2 regions of the Brachyspira hyodysenteriae ATCC 27164 genome follow, and region 1 is predicted to be linked to the other one. Evidence: riboswitches for the same ligand, from Rfam matches in the RefSeq annotation. Region 1 holds a riboswitch; the other holds the start of a gene.
The links. A riboswitch is a leader RNA that binds a small molecule or an ion and turns the genes downstream of it on or off. The one in region 1 is predicted to bind thiamine pyrophosphate.

Region 1 (10,610 bases):
GTTAATGCTGTAATTACTACAATAACATTATCAAATTTAGCTTTGAATCAGGCTGCTTTACAGGCTGGGGAGTCTTTACCTAAAGTAGTAGCAGGAGAATTCTTCAATGTTTATGTATATATAGGAGGAGCAGGTGCTACATTAGGCCTAGCAATAGCTATGGCATTAAGTAAAAATGCACATCTTAAATCTATAGGAAGACTTTCAGTTATACCTGGATTATTCAATATAAATGAACCTATTATGTTCGGTACTCCTGTTGTTATGAACCCTATACTATTTATACCTTTCATAGGTGTGCCAATAATTAATGCTATAATAGCCTATACAGTTTTAAAAATAGGCATCGTAGGAAAAATTGTTTCTTTAGTACCTTGGACAACTCCTGGTCCATTAGGAGCTTTCTTATCTACTAATTTAAGTGTTCCTGCTATGATTTTGAGTTTATGTTTGGTATTCTTATCATACTTAATATATACTCCTTTCATTAATGCTTATGCTAAAACTTTACCAGATAACGAATAAAATGAATAAATGATTGCAAAATAATAATAACATAAAAACAGGAGAAATATTATAAATGAAAGAGTTAGGAATATCCATTTACCCCTTTCACTCAAAAATGGAAGATAATAAATATTATATAGATTTGGCTTCTAAATACGGATTCACAAGATGTTTTATGTGTCTGCTTTCAGTTGATAGATCTAAAGATGAAATAATAAATGAATTTTCAACTATAATAAATTATGCTAAAGAAAAAGGTATAAAAACTACTTTAGATATATCTCCGGCTGTATTCAAACATTTGGATATAGATTATAAAAATCTTGACTTTTTTCATAAATTGGGAGCTTGGGGCGTAAGATTAGATTTAGGGTTTACAGGTAATGAAGAAAGTTTAATGACATATAACGAATATGATTTGAAAATAGAATTAAATATGAGCAATGATACAGATTATCTTGATAATATAATGAAATATTATCCTAATACTGATAATTTGATAGGCTGTTATAATTTCTATCCTCATGCATATACAGGACTAGACAGAACACTTTTTAAAAGCAGCATGAAACGTTTTAAAAAATATTCTATAAGTTCATCTGCATTTGTTAATGCCAAAGAAGCTACTTTTGGACCTTGGCCTGTAAGCGATGGTATTTGCACATTGGAAGAACATAGAGATATGCCTATAGATGCACAGGCTATGGAATTATTTGCTCTTGGTGTTGACTGTGTTTTCATTGCTAACTGTTATGCAGATGAAAATACTTTTAAAACATTATATAATATGGATAAAAGATTAATAACTTTTAAAGTAGAATTAGTTGATTCTATTCCTAAAGAAGAAAAGAGTATAGTATTAGATATGCTTCATCAAAACAGATTAGATGCTTCTGCTGATGTTATAAGATCTTCAGATACAAGAGCAAAATATAAGGGACATAATTTCAAAATATTTAATGCTGTTTCCGATATAAAAAGAGGAGATATATTAATAGATTCATCAGAATACGGCAGTTATACCGGAGAAATGCAGATAGCTTTGAAAGATTTAAAAAATACCGGAAGAACTAATGTAGTAGGCAGAATTAAAGATGAATATTTATTTCTGCTAGATTATATAAGTCCGGCTAAAAGATTTATTATAAGAGAATAATTTTTACGGAGTTTATTACTTATGACAAAAGATTATGAAACATTTATGGAGGAAAATGTATTTCCTATTATAGCATTAGCTGGAGAAAGTAAGAGTTTAGCTTATGAGGCTTTAAGACTTGCTAAAGAAAATAAATTTGAAGAATCCGATAAAAAAATGAAGGAAGCTGATAAATTATTACTAGAGTCTCATCAATACCAAACTGATTTAATATCAAAAGAAGCTAATGGTGAAAGTTTTGTAATAAACTTACTTTTTATACATGCACAGGATCATTTAATGACTGCAATAAGTGAAAAAAATTTAATAAATGAGCTTATTGATATATTGAAAATGAACCATGAATAAATTTTTATTCTCAAATTAATTAAAATGGGTATTAAATAAATAATACCCATTTTCTTATTTTTATCATCACATATTCTGTAATTAAAAAGTATTCAAATTTTCATACCAATATAATTGAAATAATATAATTTTTTTAAAAATTACATAATTGACTTCTTGATATAAAAATAAAAATATTATATCATTTCTCACAATCGGGGAGCTTGAAAAGGCTGAGAGGAAGTTTACATAATTTATTTTATAAAAACTTCGACCCTTATAACCTGTTTGGGTAATGCCAGCGTAGGGAATTATCTCTTTTATTATTTTCTTTAATACTTTTAATAAAATGAGACCTTTTCTAAAGTTGGTCTTGTTTTATTAAATTATCTTATATAAAGTAAACAAACAAGACTTAAATACAATTCAATAAAACAGGACAAACGGTGTTATAAAAATCTCACTTTAACATTTTAATATAAGGAGCTTTTTATGACTTCAAAACTAAAATTTATTATTCTAATAATTTTATTGGCATTATTTATATCCTGTAAAAAACAAACAAAAAACATCAAAGATGAAATCACTGTAAATCTAGGCTATGAACTTAATACCATAGATCCTGCTTTGAATGATGAAACTTATGGATTTATTTATATCAATCATGCATTTGAAGGACTTCTAAATAAAGACATAAACGGAAATATTATAGGAGGTGTTGCTGATACATGGGAAATAAGCGATGATAGTCTTACATACACATTTCATTTAAGAGATGATGCCAAATGGAGCGACGGTAAAAAAGTTACAGCAGATGATTTTGTATATTCCTATAGAAGAGCAGTTGATCCGAAAACAGCCTCCCCTATTTCTTATTTAATGGAATATATAAAAAATGCCAAAGATATAATAAGAGGCAAACAGAGTGTAGAAAATCTCGGAGTAAATGCTATAGATGAAAATACACTAATAATAGAACTTGAAGCCCCTACACTATATTTTACTGATATATTATCTTCAGGCGGAGTTTATATGCCGGTAAGAAAAGATATAATAGAAAAATACGGCGATGATTGGACTTGGAAGCCTGAAACTTATATAGGAAATGGTGCATACAAAATGGTAGAAAGAAAACCTGATGAACTTCTTGCTTTTGAAATAAATACTAATTATTGGAATTATACCAATCAAGTGGCTAAAAAAATTAATTTTGTTTTAATTGCTGATGAATATATATCACTTAATGCTGTTAGAACAGGAGATGTAGATTTTTCTATAAATGCTCCTCCTATTGGAGAGATAGAAAATTTAATAAAAGAAAATTTAATGGCTGTAAGCGATATCATAGGAGTTTATTATTTGGATTTAAACAATAGAGATAAAGCATTATCAGACAAAAGAGTAAGAAAAGCATTATCGCTTGCAATAGATAGAAACTATATAGTATCAAATATAGGATACGGTAAATTAATACCAGCAGAGGCTTTTGTTCCGCCTGTAGTAAAAGGACTTGAAAAATCATTCAGAGAAGAAAGCAGTAATTATATAATAGCAAACAATTATAGTAATAATGTAGAAGAAGCAAAAAAATTATTAGCTGAGGCAGGATATCCCAATGGAGAAAATTTCCCTATGCTTGAAGTAAAAGTTTCATCTGGTTTTTATACTACAGTTTTGGAAGCTATTCAGCAAATGTGGAAAAATGCTCTTAATATAGATGTAATAGTTAGAACAGAAGAATCAAAAATTACTTTGCCTTTCAGAGAATCAGGAAATTACCAAATGGCTAGAACAAGCTGGACAGGTGATTATAATGATCCTCTTACAATGCTTCAAATTATGACTAGCTACAGCGATATAAATTATGGAGGATTTTCTAATGCCAGATATGATTCTTTGATAGAGTTTGCAACAACTTCCACAAATGCTCAAAAAAGAATGGAAGCTTTAAGAGAAGCGGAATCAATACTTTTTGATGAAGTTCCTATTATACCTTTCATATATAGAACCGATTTCTTAATAGTTAATCCTAAATTAAAAAATTATATTGATGAGCCTTTGGGAAGATATAAATTTAATTATGCTTATTTAGAAGAATGATATTTGAAAAATAATATTTAAATGATAAAATACTATAATTTTATAACAAATACTTTATAATTGATGTGAGGAAAAAAATGAAATTTTCAGAAATAGTGTGGAAAAAAAATGAAGATCTATACAATAAAATAATTAATACAAAATTTAATAAAGAGCTTATGGATGGAAGTTTAGATAAAAATAAATTTGCATACTATATAGAACAAGACAGTTTATATTTAAAATATTATTCTAAAGCTTTAGCTATAATTTCTTCAAAAATACACAATGTAGATTATGCATTAGTATTTTTGAAATCATCTATAAACTCATATATAGTTGAAGAAGAAATTGTGCATAAATATTTCAGAGATACTTTTCAATTTGAAAATACAAATAAAATTACAACTGCAAATTTAGGTTATATAAGTTTTCTTATTAATACTGCTCATACTGAAGCCTTTGAAACTGCTGCTTCCTCTATATTGCCTTGTTTTTGGATATATAATGAATTAGGTAAATATATAAAGGCAAATGCAGAAATTGAAAATAATCCATACAGAAAATGGATTGATACTTATGCTGATGAAGAATTCTCTAAGGCAACTGAATATATGATTAAAATAGTTGATAATTTATATGATAATGCATCTGATGCTGTAAAAGAAAAAATGATAGCCGTTTTTGATATAGGATTCGTTTGGGAATATAGATTTTGGAATGATGCCTATAATTTAGACGATTTCCATAATGTATAAAACTTTTAAATAAATTAATATAAATTAATTGAAATTTACTTCTCTGTATGTTAAAATAACATTATTATACATACAGGGGGTATACATTAAATGAATAATACTTTAACTTTGATAATAGGACTTATATTAACTTTTATAATATTAAGTGCTGTAAGAAAAATTATATTCAATATAAGAAGTAAAGGTAAATTCAAAAATATAAATATCAATGATGCTGTTTCAATTTATAAAAATAATAAAGATGTAGGTCTAATAGATGTAAGAAGCTATATGGAAGTTCAGCAAAGCGGATACATAAAAAGCAGCGTAAATATTCCTTTAGACGATTCTAAATTCGATGAAAAAATGTCAAAATTAGATAAAAACAAAGAGTATATAGTTTATTGTGCAAGCGGAAGCCGTTCTGGTATGGCTTGTATGCGTATGTATAAATTAGGATTTACCAATATTAATAATCTTACTCATGCGGGATATTTTCAGCTTTCATCATATTTAAAATAAATTCAAATTACTAAAAATATAATTAAGTAAAATATCTTTTTCCCTTTATTAAAAATTTTATATATAAAAAAGCGAAGTTAATTTTAATTAACTTCGCTTTGAATATTATAATCAACTACTTATTAATGTTTAAAATGTCTTATTCCAGTAAATATCATAGCAATACCATGTTCATTACAAGCATCTATTGATTCCTGATCTCTCATAGATCCTCCTGGCTGAATTATAGCTTTAATATTGTATTTAGCACAAGCATCCACTACATCTCTAAATGGGAAGAAAGCATCGGATGCCATAACTACTCCGTCACCTGCTCTCTCTAAAGCATCTTCGCAAGCCCATATTCTGTTAGTTTGTCCGCTTCCTATACCTTTAGCCATGAAGTCTTTTATTACTACTATAGCATTTGATTTAGCATATTTTACAACCTTAATTCCGAATATTAAATTCTTCATTTCTTCTTCTGTAGGTTTTTTCTCTGTTACAACTTTATAATCTTCTATTAAAGTAGTATCTTCATCTTGAACAAGTAATCCGCCGTCAACTTTAACAAGATTGATTTTATCATTAGTATTAGTTTTATATTTTATAACTCTTAAATTCTTTTTAGTTTTTAATACTTCCAAAGCTTCAGGAGTAAAGTCTTTAGCAATAACAATTTCTAAGAATATTTTAATAAGTTCTTTTGCAGTTGCTTCATCTACTGTACTGTTAAATGCTACTATTCCTCCGAATATAGAAGTAGGATCGCATTCATAAGTTCTATTATAAGCCTCTAATACACTGCTTCCTAATGCAGCACCGCAAGGAGTAGAGTGTTTTATAGCAGAACAAGCATATTCTTTTTTAGACTCATCAAATTCTAATACTATTTTTAAAGCTATATCCATATCTCTGATATTATTAAATGAAAGTTCTTTTCCATTTAATTGTTCAAAATCTTTCATAGAGCCTTTATCTGTAGTAGAAACATAATAGCTTGCTCCCTGATGAGGATTTTCTCCGTATCTTAATTCTTCCTGTAATGCATAAGACATATTCAAATAATTAAGTTTTTTATCTTCTTTACTTTCTAATGAATTAAACATAAACTCTGAAACTGCGGCATCATAAGCAGAAGTTAAATTAAATACTTTAGAAGCTAAATATTTTTTTGTTTCAAAACTTACTTCGCCTTTTTCCATTTCGCTTTTTACTAAATCATAATCTTTAACATCGCTTATAACCACAACATCTTTGAAAGACTTGGCAGCAGAACGAAGCATAGTAGGTCCGCCTATATCAATAAACTCTATCTTCTCTTCAAATTTCAAATTATCATCTTGTACTTTTTCAAAGAAAGGATAAAGATTAACTATCACCATATCTATAGGAGTTATGCCTCTTTCTTTAATAGTTTCCATATGAGTAGGATTATCTCTTATAGCAAGTATTGCTCCATGTATTTTTGGATCTAAAGTTTTTACTCTTCCGTCAAGCATTTCTTTAGCTCCTGTAACCTCAGAAACTTCTATAACCGGTATATTATTTTCTTTCAAATATTTATAAGTTCCGCCTGTAGAAACTATTTCCACATTCTTTGAAGTTAAAAACTTGGCAAAGTCTAATATTCCGTCTTTATAGAATACAGATATTAATGCTCTTTTAATCATTATAAAGCTCCCATTAATCAAAATAATGAATCAATTATAATATAAAACTTGTTATTGTAAAGAGTAATTTATTTTCTAAATAACTAAAATATTTAATCGTAAGCATTAACACTGAACGCCGCCCGCCCACCCCAAATTTTTCTCTGCGTAAGCAATAAGATAGTTATCATAATTGTAATTTTATGTTAACTATGTTATAATGAACTTTCATATTATATAATTCATTTAAATATAATATTTCATTAAAAATAAGGGTTAGTTTATGAAACATTTCTTTTCTTTTTGTTTTATCTTGATGATATTCATATCAAATGTATATGCTGATGTAAAAGTAGATTTCAGATTATTTTCAAGTTCTTATGCATATAACGGTGAAAATTTATTATGGCAGGATACAAGAACAACATTAACATACTTTGAAAATTTTACAGAAGGAGCTTTTGATATAAAATTCAATGATCTTATCACTTTGAGAGTAGGAGCTTCAATATTTTTTCCATTTACATTTGAATTTCCTCAAGGCATAAGAGTATTTCCTGTAGTTACAACACAATTATCAAATGAATATATTTCTCTAAGAATAGGTACTATGACAGGCGGGCATAATCTTCCTTCACCTATAAGAGATCCTTTAATGGATATGACACCTGTTGTAAGATCTACTCCAGATAATACATTAATAGCAAAAGGACCTGAAGAATATAAATATAATGAACCTTTCACACATGGTTATTATGAATACGGTGCTTCTTTTGAATGGTTTAAAGGAGGAAAGGGAGAAGTATATATGAATTGGCAAATACAGCATAATGCTAAACATAGAGAAAGATTTGATGTAGGTGTTACTTATGCTATGGATTTTGCACATGATATAGCAACTCCTTATGTAGGTATACACTATTGGCATAATGGAGGACATGAATATCCATTCGTTGAAGGTTCTCCGGCAATTACAGAAAACTATGTAGGAGCTATAGGTATTAATAGTTACTACTTATCAATACTTTATATGGCTTCATATAATCTCGCTGACAGAGATAATGAACCTGGAGTATTCGGACATGGAATTTTCTTAAGAGGTACAATACCTGTTATGACTTGGTTTGAAATAGAGCCTATAATATTTGTATCAGGCTGGTATATAAATAAAAATCATAAATTTATAAGCGTTGAAGGAGATCCTTTTTATAGAGTTCCTTTCTATTTCGGACTTAACTTAAAGAAAGACTTTGTATTCGACAATGGTATAGTATTAGGAATTGCCTTAGTTAATGGATTATTCCTAAATGAAAAAAATGAAATAGGAGTGAGATATGATCAGTCTTTGCAGTTTGATTTTACATATTTAGTACCTATAAAACAATAATTAATAATTTTTTATTATTTATAGCGATAAACTAGAATATATTCTAAATTATCGCTATTATTTTATCATTTTTTATTTTTAGTATTTAACAATATAAATAATAAAAACTTATATAATATAAATTGCTTTTATTAAAAAATATAGTAATATTTATAGCTATAGGAGTTTTTTAAATATGAAAGATAAAAAAGAAGTAAATCCGAATACTAATCATAAAAGCGTAAATCATGATGAAGCCAATTTTTCACATGTATATTTCTATAAACTTTTATTTGAAGAAAAACCAGAATTGCCTAATATAGAATTAATTAAACAGAAAATAAGAAAATATTATGAAGATATAGAAGTAATATCATCAGATAATGGCATTTACAGTATAGCAATAAATGATTTAAAAGTAAAATATAAAGATGAAAAGGAAGTACCAGCACAAATTTTGATGCCTAGTGCTATGGAATTCGATTATACCACTATAAACGACTATTATTATAGTCAGATGTGGGATATAAAAGAACCTAAAGAACTTATAAAAAACTGTAATTATGAAATAATGCTTAGTGATTTTTTGGCTGCAGGACTAGATTATAAAGATAGAACAACCCTACTTAATAATTGGCTTTATACAGCATTACAGCTTTTTGATAATTGTGTTGCCGTATATAATGAACAAAGCGGTAAACTTCTTTTGCCTGATCAAATACTAAATAATACCTACCCTAAAGATTTCAGATTTATGCTTTCAGGCGTTAATATAAGACTATTTAATGTTCAGGATTCAAATGATATTATAGTAGACACTTTAGGAATGTATGCTATAGGTTTACCAGATATACAATATCATTTCCATGACTTGAATGCCAATGATGTTATATCACATGCTTTAAATATAGCAGCTTATATATTTGATAAAGGCGATATTATAAAAAGCGGCGATACTATACAAAGTATATTTGAAAATGTACAATGGAAATGTCAGTATGAAAAATCTCTTCTCAAGCCACATAGAGAAATTTTGGATATTAATATGCTTGAATATGCTTCAGGCAAAAGGCAAAATTAATAAAATACTGTAATAAAAAACATATTTTTATTGTTCCAAAGCAATAATATATTATCATACTTATACAAATAAACAAGTATATTAAATACATAATAAAAAAAACGATAAACAAATAAAATACCCGATAGTAGTATTATATAACATATTTTTTATAAATATGTATTAAAAAATCATATATATGTAATAATATTGTTGAATTTAAACACATTTTTTCCTATACTAGAAATCATATGGTTTTAATTTTATTGTACAAATGGAGGTATATAATGAGTGAAGATGTTTCTCTATTAACACAAGAGGATATTGCTGATGAGATAAAATCGTTGGTTTCGAAATGGAAAGATGCTGAGGGGAATCTTATTATGATTTGTCATGGAATTCAAAAGCATTACGGTTATGTTCCTAGAAATGTTGCAAAATATGTATCAGAAGAAACAAATATACCGCTAGCTAGAATTTATGAAATTCTTACATTTTATAATTATTTCACACTAGAACCGCCTGCTGAAAATAATATAGCAGTTTGTATGGGTACAGCATGCTATTTAAAAGGCGGCGGACAGTTAGTGGAAGAAATTAAAAGAAAATTAAATCTAAAAGGTGATCAGAAATATTCAGCTGATAGAAAATATAAGTTAGAAGAGGTTAGATGTATAGGCTGCTGCGGTTTGGCTCCTGTAATTACATTTAATGAAGAAGTTTCAGGAAGAGTAGTTATTGATGATATAGCTAAATTTATAAAAAATAATAATGAAGAAGAGAAAAAATCTTAATGGAGTATAAAAATGGCAGAAAAATTAGATAGAAAAAAACTAGAAGAATATAGAATTAATAAAGCCAAAGAGATAGGCCTAAGAAAAGGTACCGAATCCTCTACAACTCATAAATATCATATACTTGTATGCGGAGGTACGGCATGCGAGTCAAATAAAAGTGATGAAATTGTAAGATTATTAAGAGAATATGCAGAGAAAAACGGCATTGCAGATGAAGTATTAGTTGTAAAAACAGGCTGTTTCGGTTTCTGCAGTCAGGGACCTGTTGTAAAAATTATGCCAGGAAGAGTTTTTTATACTCATGTAGGACCTGAACATGCTCAGGATATAATAGAAAAACATATAATGAAAGGTGAATTATTGCTAAGAATATTATATAAAGAGCAAAGAGAACATAGAGACTTCTCTAAAGAAATTAACTTCTATCA
Region 2 (10,610 bases), 320 kb from region 1:
TATAGAAGTTTGAAAATTCTTTAGGTTTTATAGAATATTCTGTACTATATGAATTCATTTCAGATAGGCAAGGTATGAACTGAGTATATTTTATATCAAGTTTTTTTATTTCCTCATATATGTCTTTAGGATATTTTGATAATTCGGATGTGAGAACTGTAAGTATATTGTATTCTACATTAAACGCATCGAATAGCTTTTTAGTTTCTAATACTCTGTTGTAAGTATCATTATTACTTTTATCTACTCTGTAATCATCATGTATATCTTTTATTATGTCGAAAGAAAGTCCTACCAAAAAATTATTTTCTTTGAATAATTCGCACCATTTATCATCTATCAATAAACCGTTAGTTTGTATGCTGTAATTTATATTGATATTTTTTTTATTGCTGATATTCACATAATCTACAAACGATTTAAAATATTCAAAACCGGTTACTGTAGGCTCTCCGCCCTGAAATGAAAACAATGCATTTTTATCAGCATTTTGAAGAACTTTATCTATTATAGCTTTCATAACTTTTTCAGTCATAATGCCGTTATTTTCTATTTTTCTGTTTTTGGCTTCATCTATATAAAAGCAGTATTTACAATTTATATTGCATAAAGATGATGATGGTTTGATTAGCACTGATACATTATTCATAAATTTTATCTTAATACATAATTTTATAAATTTCAATATTTATAATGGTTATATATTATATAAAAAATATAAGAGATTATAAGAGAATATACGCTATAATCTTTATATAGTGTCAAAAAATATATCTTTAATAATAAATCTTTAAACTAAATTATATACAACTTTACATTTATAATTAATTTAGTATAATAAAGCTATGAGTGAAATAAAAAATATTAATGTTTTAAATGATTATTTTATGCGTTATATGTTTGCCAAAGAAGGACATGAGCGTATTTTACTTAATTTAATTAATGCAGTAAGAACAGATTACAATCAAGAGCCTTTTGAGGAAGTGAAAGTACTTAATACTTTTAATTTAAAAGAAACTATTAATGATAAACAATCTATTGTAGATGTAAGGGCAGTTACAAAAAGCGGAGAAACTGTTTTAGTAGAAATACAGAGGATAGGAAATCAGTCATTTGTTTATAGAAGTTTATATTATTGGGCTAAATGTTATGTATCTAATTTAAGGAATAATGAAAAATATAATGATTTAAAACAGGTAATAGTGATTAATATTTTAGACTTTAATTTGTTAAAAGATATTGACAAAGAGCATAGCTGTTATGTAATAAAAGAGCTTGAAACCAATCATATACTTACTAATCATTTTGAAATGCATTTTCTTGAATTACAGAAATATTTATCTAGTAATTCAAATCTTAAAGAAGAATTAGATACTTGGTTTTATTTTTTGACAATTAAAGAAAAAATAGAAAAAATGGAGGAAATTATGGATATATTAGTTAAAAAAAATCCTATAATGAAAGAAGTTTATGATGAGTATAATAAGTTTGCAGATACAAAAGATTTATTTGAAAATTATGCAGAATATGAGAAGAATTATTTTGACATACTTGCATTAAGTGAAGAGAGAATAAGAGGAAGAGAAGAAGGAAGAGAAGAAGGTATAAAAGAAGGTATAAAAGAAGGTATAAAAGAAACGCAAATATCAATGGCTAGAAATATGAAAAATAAGAATATGGATATAAAGCTTATTAGTGAATTAACAGGATTAACTACAGAAGAAATAGAGAAGTTATAATAAAATTATTGAATTAAATTACTAATTATTGCTAGCGATAAACTTGCTTAAATGTAGCTTACAACTAAAGTTATCATCTGATCGTTTATCACTTCAAAAATTAATAACATAATTGGTATATAATTTTTATTGATAAAATATTATTAATAAAATCAAAAAGGCGTTAATATAAACTTATAATTCATTATATTTTTTGTATATAGTATAAAGTTTTTTTGTAGGATTAAATAGGATTAAATATGAAAGAAAGTAAAAACTATTATACTATAATACCTTCGGCTGTAAGATATGATAAGAGATTAAAGCCATTATCAAAATTAATTTACGGTGAAATTACAGCACTCACCAACGATAAAGGTTACTGCTGGGCTAATAATAATTACTTCGCTGAAATTTATTCTGTGAGTAAGGATACAATTTCAAGAGCCGTAAGACAGTTAGAAGAGTATGGTTATATAAAATGCATTTATGATAAGAGTAAGCAGAATAATGAAAAAAGAAAAATATATATAAAAAAATCTGTATCATCAAAAAAGTCTATACGGTATAGTAAAAATTCTACAGACGGCATAGACAAAAAAGTCGAAGATAATAATAAAAATAATAACTTAAATAATAAAGAAAGTGAATCAGATAATAAAAAAGATTCGCATAAAATAAATAAAACAGATAAAAAAATAAATTCTCCCTCTCATAGTTTTGATTCATTTGTTAATGAGCTTATTGATACTTTTAATTTTATTACAGGAAGCAAAGCGACTAAATTATATCAAGTACATTCTTTTAAAACTAAATACAAGCAGGAAGAAATAAAATCTATTTTCGATGATAGGAAATTTGATTGGAAGGATTGTATTAATTTAGCTAGGCAAAAAGTTAAGGATAAAGATAACTTATCGGGTATATGGCTTGATTTTTTGTCTTATTTAAAAATTTATTTGATTAAAGGCGACAGAGAAAACACTATTAAAAGATATTATACTAAAGAAGAACTGATAAAAAGAGAAGAGAAGCTTAAAGAAATAGAGTTAATTAAAATAAAAAGAGAGAAGGAGGAAAAATTAAAATTGCTTGAAGAAGAAAAAAGACTAGGTTTTGATAAGATGACTGAAGATGAGATTATAGAACTTACCAAAAGAAATTTGATGTTTTTGAAGCGTGCTTGATTATAATAAAATCTAAAAAATATCGTTAATAGTAATTGAAATAATTTTATTTTGTTATATAATATTATAAAAAATTAGGGGAGCTTAAAAGGCTGAGAGTAAGTTTAATAACTTAGACCCTTATAACCTGTTGGATAATGCCAGTGTAGGGAAATATTTTATTATCGAATAAGTTTTCTAAAATTATTTTCTTTTTAATTCTTATACACTCATTATTTTCATTAAGGTTTCTCTAAATTATGAATTTATATTTAAGGAAATTTTTATGGATAATGTTTCAAATTCTGAAAGTGTTTTAAGCAGTAATGATTTAGCTAATATTAAATATAGTAAATCAATTTATTTAAAATTTATTGTACTTAGTTTTATCGGCATATTTATGTTATTTATACCAATTAAGATAGGCGATGTTAAATCAATACCTATAGATCATTTAGTAAGTTTTATAAGAAAAATTCCTTTTGTAGATCCTTATTATGGTATTCTTATAACTATGTTCGGAGGTATATATCCTTTTATAAATAAGTCTTGGAATAAAAATAAAACTGAAATAGTATTTTCATTTATTAAACTTACATCGATACCATTTATAATAATGGCTTATTTTGGATTAGGACCTGATGATTTTCATAAACCTAATATGCTTCTTTTTTCTTATAATCTGCTCACTCAAATAGCATTGATTAATAGTATAGGTTTTATATTCTTATCATTTTTGGTAGATTACGGACTTATGTCATTTGCCGGTATATTTATGCGATGTATAATGAAGCCTATATGGAAAACTTCTGGAAGATCATCTTTGGATGCTATAGCCTCATTTGTAGGAAGTTATTCTATTGCTCTTTTGATGACAAGTAAAGTTTATAAGAAAGGTTTTTATTCTAAAAAAGAAGCCTGTATAATAGCTACAGGATTTTCTACAGTTTCGACTACTTTTATGATAGTTGTTGCTAAGATGTTTAATGTTATAGATAAATGGAATATATATTTTTTTGGTACTATGTTAATAACTTTTATAGTAACTGCTATAACTGTAAGACTTTATCCATTAAGAAATAAACCTAGCGACGGATATATGGATAAAGAAGTTGCTGAAGAGCCTATATATAGAGGCGGAAATATTTTTAAGCTGGCATTAAATGAAGCTGCTGAAGTTGCTAGTCATTCTGATAGTGTGCTAAATAGTGTTGTTAAGAATCTTAAAGAAGGACTTGTTGTTTCTATTTCAGTAATGCCTAACTTTATGGCTATAACATTTATAGGACTTTTAATAGTTAATTATACTCCTTTATTTGATGTTATAAGCTATATATTTTTACCTGTTACTAAATTACTTGGGCTTGGAGATGAGGCTTATATAGTGGCAAAGGCTTGTTCTGTTACATTAGTTGAAATGTCATGTTCTTCAAGTATTGTAATGTATGCTAGTCAATTTGCTAAGTCTGTAGTTGCTGTGGTATGCGTTACTGAGATTTTATATTTTGCTGCTCCTATACCTGTAATATTGGCTGTAGGAATACCTATAAAGATAAGAGATATGATGATAATATGGGTTGAGAGAATAATACTTTCATTGTTATTCGCTGTGCCTTTTGCATATTTCTTTCTTAGTTGATAATTAGTATATAATAAGTGGGAGATTAATTATGAAATACTATATTATAGATTCTTTTGCTGATGAGGTTTTCAAAGGTAATCCTACAGCCGTTTGTATATTAGAAAAAAATATTTCTCATGAACTTATGCAGAATATTGCTATGGAGAATAATATTTCAGAAACTGTTTTCACTATAAAGAATGGAAATAATTATGATGTGTATTGGTTTACTCCTAAATGCGAAATAGATTTCTGCGGACATGCTGTACTTGCTGTAGCTTATGCTATATTAAATTTCGCTGAAAAAGAATCTAATGAGGTGAGTTTAAATACTAAAGAGGGTATATTAACCATTAGAAAAAAAGATGATCTTTATGAAATGGATACTCCTAATTATGATTTAAAGCCTATAGAAATTACATCTGATATAATAGAAGCTATAGGAGGAATAAAACCTTTAGAAGCTTATATAGGAAGAGATATTGTATGTGTATTGGAAGATGAAAATCAGGTTATAAATGCAAAACCAAATTTAGAAACTATAAAAAAATTAGACGGGCTTTTATTTCATATAACATCTGATGTAAAAGATAAACAGAATAATCAATATGACAGCATTACTAGAACTTTCGGTCCGAAATTGGACGCAGATGAAGTTGATGTATGCGGTTCTGGGCATTGTCATATTATACCTTTGCTTTCCAAGAAATTGAATAAAGATTATTTTACTGCATTTCAGGCTTCTCCAAGAACAGGAGTACTATACTGCGATATTAAAAATAATAAATTAAAAATAGCCGGAAAGGCATGTTTATATTGTATTTCTGAGATTTTTATTTAAATTATAAGGAGTTATAAAATGAGTACATTACAAGAAGAAATATTTAATTCAATAAAAGAAATGAAAAGTAAAAGTCCATTAGTTCATAATATTACTAATTTTGTAGTTATGCAAATTACAGCTAATGCTTTGCTTGCAGTTGGAGCTTCTCCTGTGATGACATTCGAGAAAGAGGAGTTTGAAGATATGCTTTCTATTGCTTCATCGCTTGTTGTTAATATTGGAACATTGACTACAGTTTCTATTGAGGCTATGCATAAAGCTTGCGAGATAGCAAATAAAAAAAATGTTCCTTTTGTACTTGATCCAGTAGGAGCAGGTGCTACAAAATTGAGAACTAAAACAGCTATTGATTTGATAAAAAATTATAATCCGAAAGTTGTAAGAGGAAATGCTTCTGAGATAATGGTGCTTGCCGGAGAGAGCATAAAAACTAAAGGAGTAGACAGCACTGCTAATGTTAATATGGCGCTTGAGGCAGGTAAGCATTTAGCCAAGGAATATAATACAGTTGTAAGTATAAGCGGTGAAACTGATATTATAACAGATGGTAATAAAGTTTTATATGTTAGCGGAGGTTCTCCTTTAATGCCTGTTAATACAGGTATGGGCTGTACATCTACTGCTATAACAGGTGCTATGCTTGCTGTATCTAGTCCTTTAATAGCTGCTGCCTCTGCTATGTGTATAATGGCTTCAGCTGGAGAGAAAGCTTCAAAGAAATCTGAAGGTCCTGCTAGTTTTGCTGTTGCTTTTATAGATGAGCTTTATAAACTTGATATTAACGATGCTGCCAATAGGGTAAAGGAATAAATATAAATAATAGTGGGAGTTTTTTGATTAAGCAATGGGCTTGAATATTTATTTAAGTTCATTGCTTTTTCTTTTATAATTTATTTCAGTATATATAAATATTTAGAAATTATCATTATTAATGTATGAATATTATTTAAACAATGGAATTAATAAAATAACTCCATTGTTTATTTTTTATTTAGTCTTTAATTTTGGATGCCATTATATTGGCTACTATTGAACCTGATATATTATGCCATACACTAAATATTGCTCCAGGTACTGTTGCTAATGCCATTGATGCAAAATGAGTTGCTGCAAGTGAAGTAGCTAGTCCAGAGTTTTGCATTCCAACTTCTATTGATACAGCTTTACATTTAGCATTATTTAATCTGAATAATTTACCTAATAAATAACCAAGCAAATAACCCAAACAATTATGAAGTACAACTACTATTATAACTAAATAACCAACCTGCATTAATCTTTGTGAGTTTGCAGATACAACGGCTGCTACTATCGCCACAATAGCAAGTACTGATATTAAAGGCAGTATTTCTTTTATGCTGTTTGTAAACTTATAAAAGAATTTATTTATTATGAAACCCAAAGCTATAGGAAGTATAACAACCTGAACTATTGATACAAACATACTCACAGCATTAACATCAACCTTTTGTCCTGCATATAGTAAAGTGAGTAGGGGAGTAGCAAAAGGAGCAAGTATTGTTGATACAGAAGTCATACCCACAGATAAAGCTACATCTCCATTAGCTAAATATGTCATGACATTTGATGAAGTGCCTCCCGGACAAGTACCTACAAGTATCACTCCTACAGCAAGTTCAGGAGGAAGTTTAAAAGCTATGGAAAGTAAGAATGCAAGTAAAGGCATTATAGTGAATTGTGCTATAGCCCCTATTATTATGTCTTTAGGTCTTGTGAATACCACTTTAAAATCTTCTAATTTTAATGTAAGTCCCATACCGAACATTACTATCATTAAAAGATAGTTAACATAACTTGTTTTAATAAAGCTTACTGTTTTTGGAAAGAATAATGATACGGCTGCTACTATTAATACTATTACAGCCATATACTTACCAAAGAAATTACTTATTTGTTTTAATGTTTTCATTTTTATCATCCTTTTTATAAATTATTTTTTATCATTGTTTATTATTAAAATCTTCTAAATCTATTATAGCTTTTAATATCATTTCTTTATCAACTTTATACGGACTTATATTTAAGTCTTTACCGGCAAGGGCTACTTCCAAGGCATTATTAAGTTCTTCATCTTCTAAACTTGCTTTGTTTATTCCTATATCTTTTAAGCATGTTGGAAGAGATATAGATTTATTGAATCTGAAAATATTTTCTCTTTCTTCATATTGTTTATCCATAGTGAGAAGTAATAATATGCCATAAGATACCAATTCACCATGAAGCAAATTATCTCCTATTCTTTTTACTTTTGTAAGTCCATGATGCATGCCATGTGCTAAAGATATATGATAATCATCTTTTGCCATTACTGATGTTAAGCCTGTTGTATATATTATATGAAGTATTACTCTATTTAAAACATCAGTTACTTTCTTATTTTGAAAATCATTTATAGCTTCTGAATAATGTTTTAATATATCATTAGAACAGTTTTTTATTATCTCTACTGCTAAGAAATTTTTATAATTTAGATTTTCATTTCTTGTTGAAAATAATGCTTCATACTGTTTAGAAACTGCATTACCTATACCGGCTCTGAAATAATTTTCAGGTGAATTTAATATTATATCAGTATTTATAAAAGTATGCAAAGGAGGTCTTTTATCACTGAACATTTTTTTGAAGCTTCCATCATCATTATAAACAACAGAAATGCTAGTTACAGCGGCACAATTTGAAGCTAATGTTGGGAAAGTAAATATAGGCTTATTTATTGTATGTGCTAAAACTTTTGATGTGTCTAATGATTTTCCTCCTCCTACAGCAAATATCATATCAGCTTCCATTACAGCTTTTTTGTTTTTAAGTAAATCAACATTTTCAAAAGTTGATTTATTGCCGTAATGAAACATTCCTGTTATTGTTATATCTTTTGTATTATTTAATATTGATTCTATTGATGCCTGAAGAGATTTTTTACCGGATATTATAACAGCTTTTTTTCCATAATTTGAACATACATCATATATATCTTTATATGCATCGCTTCCTATACTAAAGTTAGGCAGAAATAAATTTTCTAAACTCATTTTTTTATCCTTTAATTAATATTATTTTTTTATTATTGTTGTTTGCTTTTTATTTAGTTTATATATTTATTATGTAAACACTTGAAACAAGTTTATTTTCAGAAATTAATTTTTAATAATCATACTTTTCTCCTTTAAAAAATTTTATTTAAACTAAATTTAGTCCAAGCTTATATCAGCTATAAACTAAACGATTTTTATCATGGCTTAAAAGATAGGTATTCAAGCAGTCTGTAATATTAATTTTTTATAATGACTTTTAGATTAATAGTGCTTATATGATGTTATATATATTATCATTAATTCTATAACATCAATTTATTTTTTAATTATAATTATTTCAATACAGCACCAGTATTAGCAGACTGAACAAGTTTTCTATATCTTCCAAGCCAGCCTCTAATTTCTTCTAAAGGTTTAATAGCAATCTCTTTTCTTCTTTTTTCCATTTCTTCATCAGAGATTTCTAAATTGATTTTATGATTAGGTATATCTATACTTATGATGTCATTTTCTTTTATGAAAGCTATTTCTCCGCCGCTTGCAGCTTCAGGTGAAACGTGTCCTATAGATGCACCTCTTGAAGCTCCTGAGAATCTTCCGTCAGTTATCAAAGCAACATCTTTATCTAATTTCATACCGGCAAGTGCAGAAGTAGGGTTTAACATCTCACGCATACCAGGTCCGCCTTTTGGTCCTTCATATCTTATAACAACAACATCGCCTTTATTTATTTTACCGGCATATATAGCAGCTATTGCAGATTCTTCAGAGTCAAATACTCTAGCAGGTCCTTTATGTACAAGCATTTCATCAGCAACGGCAGAACGTTTAACAACGCATCCGTCTTTAGCTATATTTCCCCAAAGTATTGCTATACCGCCTGTTTTACTATAAGGGTTTTCTATATTTCTTAAAACATTATTGTTTTTGTTAACAGCATCTTTTATATTTTCAGCTATTGTTTTACCTGTAGCAGTTAAAAGAGAAGTGTTTATAAATCCGCCTTTATCAAGCTCTTTCATAACAGCAGGTATTCCGCCAGCTTTGTATAAATCTTCTATATAGTTATGTCCTGCAGGTGCTAAATGACAAAGATTAGGAGTACGGTCGCTTACTTCATTTATTATTTTTAAATCTAATTCTATTCCTGCCTCATTAGCTATAGCAAGTAAGTGAAGTACGCTATTTGTAGAACATCCCAAAGCCATATCAACAGCAAGAGCATTTTTAAAAGATTCAGGAGTTATTATATCTAAAGGTTTTATATCTTTTTTTAATAATTCCATAACCTGCATACCGGCTTTTTTAGCAAGTAATGTTCTAGCAGAATAAACAGCAGGTATTGTTCCATTTCCTGGCAAAGCTATACCTAATGCCTCAGAAAGACAGTTCATACTATTAGCAGTGTACATACCGGCACAAGAACCGCAGCTAGGACAAGTGTTTTGAGCAAAATCTTCTAATTCAGCATCATTTATAAGATTAGCTTTTTTAGCTCCTACAGCCTCGAATATATTTGATAAGCTTACTCTGTCGTCTCCATGATCACCAGGAAGCATAGCTCCTCCGCTTATAACTATTCCAGGTATATTCATTCTTAAAAGTCCCATTATCATACCAGGAACTATTTTATCGCAGTTAGGTACAAGTACAACTCCGTCTAAACCATGAGCTATAACCATACTTTCAACAGAATCAGCTATTAATTCTCTTGAAGGAAGTGAATATTTCATTCCTAAATGTCCCATAGCTATTCCGTCGCAAACTCCTATTGCTGGTATAAGTATAGGAGTACCTCCTCCTATTAATACGCCGGCTTTAACAGCCTGAGAAAGTTTATCAAGATGTATATGTCCAGGTACAATTTCACTATATGCAGAAATAATTCCAATCAGAGGTCTTTTTAATTCTTCATCTGTATATCCCATAGAGTAGAATAATGATCTGTTTGGCGCTCTTTCATCGCCTTTTAATACTCTGTCGCTTCTTAAAGAACTATTTTCTCTGAAACTCATAATTATTTCTCCATTTAATAAAATTGTTTAAATAAATTTCTAAAAAATATACTTATGCATTCTATTAGTAGAATGATAAAAAATCAAGTATTTTTTTTATTTTTATAATAAATTTTTATATTGCTTGTATTTTTTATTTTTTATTATATATTAGTAGATGGTAGGGTTTAATTTTTTTATCCCTATTAAAATA

Region 2: another riboswitch for thiamine pyrophosphate. It lies ahead of BHYOB78_RS04840 (YjiH family protein); the one in region 1 lies ahead of BHYOB78_RS03490 (peptide ABC transporter substrate-binding protein).

The regions. Positions count from the first base shown of each region.
Region 1 covers NZ_CP015910.2:749,266-759,875, reverse strand. The annotation lists gene celB (PTS cellobiose transporter subunit IIC) at 1-525, shown strand, start outside; gene BHYOB78_RS03500 (DUF871 domain-containing protein) at 581-1,663, shown strand; gene BHYOB78_RS03495 (PTS lactose/cellobiose transporter subunit IIA) at 1,685-2,011, shown strand; TPP riboswitch at 2,197-2,317, shown strand; gene BHYOB78_RS03490 (peptide ABC transporter substrate-binding protein) at 2,483-4,090, shown strand; gene BHYOB78_RS03485 (TenA family protein) at 4,168-4,827, shown strand; gene BHYOB78_RS03480 (rhodanese-like domain-containing protein) at 4,918-5,328, shown strand; gene purH (bifunctional phosphoribosylaminoimidazolecarboxamide formyltransferase/IMP cyclohydrolase) at 5,451-6,980, opposite strand; gene BHYOB78_RS03470 (hypothetical protein) at 7,243-8,346, shown strand; gene BHYOB78_RS03465 (DUF4261 domain-containing protein) at 8,522-9,406, shown strand; gene BHYOB78_RS03460 (NADH-quinone oxidoreductase subunit NuoE family protein) at 9,673-10,179, shown strand; gene BHYOB78_RS03455 (NuoF family protein) at 10,192-10,610, shown strand, end outside.
Region 2 covers NZ_CP015910.2:1,071,707-1,082,316, forward strand. The annotation lists gene BHYOB78_RS04825 (radical SAM/SPASM domain-containing protein) at 1-649, opposite strand, end outside; gene BHYOB78_RS04830 (Rpn family recombination-promoting nuclease/putative transposase) at 846-1,739, shown strand; gene BHYOB78_RS04835 (helix-turn-helix domain-containing protein) at 1,979-2,905, shown strand; TPP riboswitch at 2,972-3,074, shown strand; gene BHYOB78_RS04840 (YjiH family protein) at 3,171-4,523, shown strand; gene BHYOB78_RS04845 (PhzF family phenazine biosynthesis protein) at 4,555-5,346, shown strand; gene thiM (hydroxyethylthiazole kinase) at 5,365-6,159, shown strand; gene BHYOB78_RS04855 (bile acid:sodium symporter family protein) at 6,341-7,279, opposite strand; gene BHYOB78_RS04860 (iron-containing alcohol dehydrogenase family protein) at 7,311-8,399, opposite strand; gene ilvD (dihydroxy-acid dehydratase) at 8,735-10,417, opposite strand.